Regions from separate parts of the Paenibacillus puldeungensis genome, predicted to be linked through region 1. Evidence: predicted binding sites of a transcription regulator. Region 1 holds the regulator's gene; the other holds the start of a gene.

The links. Region 1 encodes LexA, which represses DNA repair genes until DNA is damaged. Its sites were predicted from a motif close to CGAACATATGTTCG; they were not measured.
Region 2: dndB (DNA sulfur modification protein DndB) is a predicted target of LexA. The motif match lies at 1,634-1,647, and genes of this name have one in related genera.

What each region holds. Positions count from the first base shown of each region.
Region 1 is NZ_JBHTLM010000003.1:11,483-14,901, reverse strand. Features, by position in the region: gene ACFQ3W_RS04995 (hypothetical protein) at 1-176, opposite strand, end outside; gene ACFQ3W_RS04990 (DUF896 domain-containing protein) at 190-363, opposite strand; gene ACFQ3W_RS04985 (LysM peptidoglycan-binding domain-containing protein) at 583-942, opposite strand; gene lexA (transcriptional repressor LexA) at 1,138-1,764, shown strand; gene ACFQ3W_RS04975 (hypothetical protein) at 1,849-2,001, opposite strand; partial or broken gene glnA (type I glutamate--ammonia ligase) at 2,243-3,419, opposite strand, start outside.
Region 2 is NZ_JBHTLM010000002.1:158,832-162,250, reverse strand. Features, by position in the region: gene ACFQ3W_RS03520 (FAD-dependent oxidoreductase) at 1-631, shown strand, start outside; gene ACFQ3W_RS03515 (DUF6809 family protein) at 709-984, opposite strand; gene ACFQ3W_RS03510 (helix-turn-helix domain-containing protein) at 1,092-1,310, shown strand; gene dndB (DNA sulfur modification protein DndB) at 1,715-2,809, shown strand; gene dndC (DNA phosphorothioation system sulfurtransferase DndC) at 2,799-3,419, shown strand, end outside.

The sequences.
Region 1 (3,419 bases):
AGAACAAGAAGAGACGGCAAAATAATGTTGCGTCCCTTAAACACATCACCGTCTCCATTGGCTCCCTGTGTAGCTCTCGGGTTTTTGCTGCCCTGTCCATTGTTTAAAGTCGGGCCTTTTCCTTTCTTGTTCATTCTGAGCTGATTCCGCTCTACTTTACGGTCAAACGAAGCCATGCAAGTTCCTCCCCTATTTATCTACAATCTCGATGGATTCGAGCTGCTGACGAAAGTTTCTGCGGACGTTTTGCAAATAGGTTTCCCGAAGATGGGCTCTCTCCAGCATCTCGTCCTGCGTTAATCCTTCTGTTTTATGCTTGTGAGCCAATTCATTAATCCGCTTAACTAAAGCATCAATATCCATAGTATCCTCCTGGTTCATCAATCTTCTATTCCCCATCATACCGTCTCCAACTAGGTGGTTGTTAGGCGGTAAGGTTGGGTAAGACATTAATTCTTACTTTGACATGAGAAAAAGAGCTTGTCAAGGCGACATCATAACAACGATCGATCGCACTAAACAAGCCCTATTATTTATAGAAGCGTCTAAAATATACATATAAAGGTGAAGCTGGTTGGCACGCTATTTCCATGGGAGATTAAGTGTATCTCCTGCCTTAATTGCACTGGATGACAAGTTGTTCATCTTCATGATCTTCTCAATATATATTCTGGTGTCTTTGCCCTGAGGTTTATGTTCAGATGCTATTTTCCAAAGTGTATCCCCAGGCATGACGACGATACTCTTCTGTAGGGTACGATTTCCATCTTCCGAAGAAGAAGCGAAAGCCGTTACCATGCCTGTACAGGTGATACATAAAACAACCAGTACTACTGCCAGTTTAGCAAGCCCTTTATGAAATAAAAAAGTATGTATTCCTTCATTTCGCACCTGGCGAGAAGGTTTGTCATAAATACTTTGGTAAGTGCTATATTTCAACATCGCTCATCACTCCAAACAAATGTTCTTATTGATAAATTTAATATAACACGAACATTTGTTTGTTTCAATACCTTTTCAGAACATTCGTTCCCTTATTTTTTTAGAACCTCCCGGTTCATTTAGAACTAATGTTTGTACGAACGGCAGTTCTGTGTTATAATTTTTCCAAACGTTACTAATGGGGTTGATGCATGTATGTCTAAGGTATCCAGCCGACAGCAGGCCATTCTTGAATTTATACGCAGCGAAGTTCGGGCGAAAGGATATCCTCCTTCTGTCCGGGAGATCGGTGAAGCCGTCGGACTAGCTTCCAGTTCTACCGTTCATGGCCATTTGGACCGACTGGAGAAGAAAGGACTTATTCGCCGGGATCCAACCAAGCCTCGTGCAATCGAGCTTTTGGGGCAGGAAGAATCAGAGAATTTGAGCCTGTTCGCACATAGTGTGAAACGTGTTCCTGTAGTCGGTAAAGTCACTGCAGGTATGCCGATTACAGCAACGGAGAATATTGATGACTATTTCCCTCTTCCTGAGCATTATGCTGGTGATGGCGAAATATTTATGCTATCGGTTATCGGAGATAGCATGATCGAAGCCGGGATACATAGTGGGGATTACGTCATTGTGCGGCAGCAGCAGACAGCTGACAACGGAGATATCGTTGTAGCCATGACAGAAGAAGACGAAGCAACGGTTAAAACTTTTTACAAAGAAAAAGACCACATTCGCTTACAGCCGGAAAATTCAACGATGCAACCGATTCGGCTGAAAAATGTAACCATTCTTGGCAAAGTGGTAGGTCTGTTCAGAGACTTTCACTAACGTCGTTGACTTAAAGCTTTAAGCAAAGCAATAAAAATAGGACGAAAGCTGAGTTAACTCCCTGCTTTGTCCTATTTTTTATATCTATTCCCATTTGATATCAAGGTAGTTCAACGTATTGAATCCGTACCTCTTACGCTTTCCGCGTTCTGCCCTTCCAACACCTAAGCGTTCCGTAACCCACCAATGCTTTAACCGATAACGTCTGCGCTGATATCTTTTCAATTCGGTTACCATTTCCATCAACCTCCTTATACGCATAAGGTATCCAATTGACGGATTATTACGCATACCCATAAAAATTTCAGTTAGGCATTAAAGAGAATGCGCAGGTGGACGTCGAAACAATCCGGCTTAGATGACCCGGTTGAAGCACGAACATCCGTTCTTCAAAATAAAAATAGTCGGGACAATCTGTCCCGACTTGAATATAAGTAAAAAAACCTCTGAAGCCTTAGCCCCAGAGGATTTCTCTATCTTAATACAACGTCATATATTGATCGCGTTCCCATGGATGCACTTGCGTGCGGAAGATATCCCATTCGATTTCTTTTAGCTCATAGAAGTGAGTCAGAGCATGATCGCCGAGTGCTTCGGAAATAATTTCGCTGCGAAGCAGTTCTCCGAGAGCTTCCTTCAGATCGGATGGCAAGCTTGGAATGCCTTCTTCTACACGTTCTTCTTCCGACATTATATAGATGTTGCGGTCAACCGGATCAACCAGAGGCAGCTCATTTTTGATTCCGTCAAGACCGGCTTTGAGCATTACTGCCAAAGCAAGGTATGGGTTAGCTGCAGGGTCCGGGTTACGAACTTCGATCCGAGTGCTAAGTCCGCGGGAAGCCGGAATCCGGATCATTGGGCTGCGGTTGCTGGAGGACCAAGCAACGTAGCATGGAGCTTCATAGCCCGGAACGAGACGTTTGTAGGAATTGACCGTCGGGTTGGTAATCGCCGCAAAGGAACGGGCATGTTTCAAAATGCCGGCCATATAATAACGAGCTTCCTGACCTGACTAAGACCAAGCGTATCGTTATTATCAAAGAATGCGTTCGTATCGCCTTTGAACAGCGATTGGTGGCAGTGCATGCCAGAACCGTTCACACCGAACAGCGGCTTAGGCATAAATGTAGCATGAAGGCCGTGTTGACGAGCGATCGTTTTAACAACAAGCTTAAATGTTTGAATTTGATCCGCTGCTTTAACAGCATTTGCATATTTAAAGTCGATCTCATGTTGGCCAGGAGCCACTTCGTGGTGAGATGCTTCAATTTCAAAGCCCATTTCTTCCAGGGTTAACACGATTTCGCGGCGGCAGTTCTCACCAAGGTCGGTAGGCGCCAAGTCGAAATATCCACCTTGGTCATTCAGTTCGGTGGTTGGGTTCCCTTTATCATCGGTTTTGAACAAGAAGAATTCCGGTTCAGGACCAACATTCATCGAAGTATAGCCCATTTCCTCGGCCTCTTTCAGAACACGCTTCAAAATGGCACGCGGATCACCGGAGAATGGTGTGCCATCAGGCATATACACGTCGCAAATCAAACGAGCTACACGATCTTCCGTGACCCATGGGAAAATAACCCAAGTACTAAGGTCCGGATACAGATACATGTCAGATTCCTCGATACGAACATAACCTTCAATGGAAGAGC
Region 2 (3,419 bases), on a different contig from region 1:
GAACGCTTTTATTATCGTCCGCCGCAACCCATTGATCCGGCTGTACTTGTCCCATACCCCGCTGACCGGATTGCTCGCCTTTGAGCGAGGCACGGCCGCAAGCGTCTCCAAGGATCTGGAGGATCATGACGACAGCCAGCCCGTGGTGGAATGGAGCATGAAAGGCCTAGTTCGCAAAATTTTCTGCTTACGCACAGATTTCGGAACCAACACCTATCGCCCCGAGCATATCCTGGACGGCTACAAGCGCCCCTATGGCGGGCCGCATACCTGGTTGTCTAAGCCGATGGCGCAGGACGCCCAGCCTTGGATCAAGCTGGAATGGGAGAATGAGCAGCCTATCCGCGAAATCCACCTGATCTTCAACGACGACGTCAATGAAGACCTGATCAATCTGCACCACCATCGCACACCGTTTGAGGTCATTCCCGAGCTGGTCAAAAACTACCGAATCGACATGCTCGACCCTGCCGGGAACTGGAGCACGCTAGTTACGGAGACCGACAACCGGCGGCGAAAACGGGTGCACTGCCTAGAGACCCCCGTTCAAGCGATAGCGATCCGCCTGGTCGTCGAGGAGACCAATGGTTCGGGGTATGCAGAAGTGATTGAGGTAAGGGTATATGGATAAAACCTGTTACCCCTAAACAATCCGCCATACCTGCGCGGGTTATGCCAAAAAAACGCCTAACGGTGTTTTTTTGTCGTCTATTTATCGATCCTCTCCGCATACACCTCAAACACCATCGCCGCCCCGAGCCTAAATCCCTGCGTAAAAGATGCCGCCAGCTCCATACCCTGAACCTGTTGGTATAAATCGAGCAACGCCTCAAGTTCTCGAAAATCCTCGTTGGAAAGCTTTCCTCTCCATGAATCCATAGACTCGGATATTTGCCTGCCCAATTGGCGATACTTCGGATCTTGGGGAACGGCCGTTTCATAGGGGATTAGGTTGCCGTAGTATAGGGATTCGAGGATTGGCATGGGAGCACCTCCATCGGTACGCAAATAGGTACCACTAATAATACTATTCTACGGTACGCTTATACGTATAGTCAAGTTCATAATGAACCGATACGAGGTGACTGAGTATGGGAAAAAAGGTTGTCGTAAAAATTGCGGATTTAGCGAAAGCACATAATATTTCCCTTAGAGAGTTGTCCAGACGTTCCGACGTAAGGCACGCAGCATTAAGTGAACTTTCTAACGGTAAGCGCGAGAGCATCAATTTTAATCATATTGAGAGAATTGCTGAAGCTTTGAATATAAGTGATATTCGGGAGATTATTGATTTGGTGGAGGAGAAATGATTGTAAAACATAGAAAATATCGGCCTGCATCAAAAGAAGCGATGTCTGTTCTGCAGTCAAAAAGGTAAATAGCCCGCTCTGAGTTTATGGATTTTGAACGTGTTCCCCTTTTCTAATGAACCACATGGGTGCCTTCTAGCAACTGCTTGTACTCGCTATGAATTGGGGCCAGCGCCCCTACTCTTCCACCCGAATCTCAACCACCAATCCCACCAAATTCAATCCTCATGATGAGCTACACTTTAACCTTACACACTCTGTGAGCTTCACACTCTCTTGTACTTCAGTCCTAATATTTTCATAATCTCTTCATTCAAAATTATTGAACATCCATTCGCATTAAAGTAAAATCAAATTACAAATACAATAATTACGTACGTAATCCGATGCAAAGGAAGGGTCTTATGAATTTTAGTTATAGTTTCCCTGCCCTTCGAGGCATTCAGGCGGGAAGAGAATTCTACACAGTCATGTGCCCACTTAGGTTAATTCCTAAAATATTTCTTTTCGATGAAGAAGAAATACCTGCCGAACATCGTGCTCAACGTGTAATGAACAAATCAAGAATTCCTGACATTACCAATTATATACTTGAAAACCCAAGAGACTACATATTCTCTTCCCTCACTGCATCGGTCGACGGAGAGATGATTTTCCAGGAACATTCAGAAGAACTTAAAGATGTTGGCTACCTAACCATTTCATTAGATTCCAAGTTTTTAATCAACGATGGTCAACATCGAAGAGCGGCAATTGAAGAAGCTCTGAAGGTTTCTCCCGAACTTGGTGATGAAACCATTTCTGTTGTATTTTTCCATGACTTAGGACTAGTCCGTTCCCAACAAATGTTTTCAGATTTGAATCGTCACGCAGTGAATACCACGTCTTCAATCGGTATTCTCTATGACCACAGAGATCAATTGTCTCTTATAACTAAGGGACTTATTTCCGATATCCCATTATTAAATAGATATACAGACCGCGAAAAAGTGAATCTTTCTAAAAATTCCCCAAAACTATTTTCCTTAAATCATATTTTCAACACAAATTGCCGTCTACTAGGCAAGCGAAAAGGCGAAATAGTTTCTGAACAAGAAAAAGAGTTCGTTAATGAATTCTGGATCCTACTATGCAATACTATAACGGAATGGCAAGAAGTCCTAAGTAAAAACACATCCCCTAGAGATTTGCGAGCGAACTCAATAGTAGCTCACGGGGTCTTTTTAGAAGCTATAGGTATTATTGGACATTACCTTTATTTTTATCATCCTGATGAGTGGCAGAAATATATCAAAAAACTAAAACATATTGACTGGCAGAGAGACAATAAAGAAGATTGGCAAGGCCGCGCCTACAGTCATACGGGACGCATTAACAAAAACAACGAGACCGTCCAGCTAACAGCTAACCTTATAAAAAGTAAAATTGGACTCCCTCTCACAGAACAAGAGCAGAAAATTGAGGATAAATTGAAGGAGGTCTCCCCTCTTGGAACTTAACATATTTAATACTGGCGGTAAGTTCACTGAAGCCAAAGAATTAGTAAAAGAAGTATATCAATCAGACAATCGACCTTGGGTTGTTGGATTTAGTGGCGGTAAAGATTCCACGGCTGTAGTTCAATTAGTATTTCAAGCATTATCAGAGCTGGACTCATCCGTTTTAAAGAAGAAGGTATATGTGATTTCCTCAGATACTCTGGTAGAGACACCTTTGATTATTGATAAAATTACTCGGACATTAGGAAGAATTGAAGAGAAGGCAATAGAGCTTGGTCTACCATTTGAAACGCAGAAAGTACGTCCTAAAGTAGAGCAAACCTTTTGGGCTTCAATTATCGGAAAAGGGTATCCTACGCCTCGGCAGAAATTCAGATGGTGTACAGATCGACTTAAAATCGACCCTGCAAACCGATTTATTTTGGATAAAGTCGATCAATTCGGCGAGGTTGTCATGTTGCTTGGCGTAAGAGATTCCGAAAGTTCAACGCGTGCAGCAGTTATGCAATCACATACCATTGAAGGCAAAACGTTAATGCGTCACTCTACCTTGAGTAATGCATTTGTATTTGCCCCTATTCGAACCTTTAACGTAGATGATGTTTGGGAA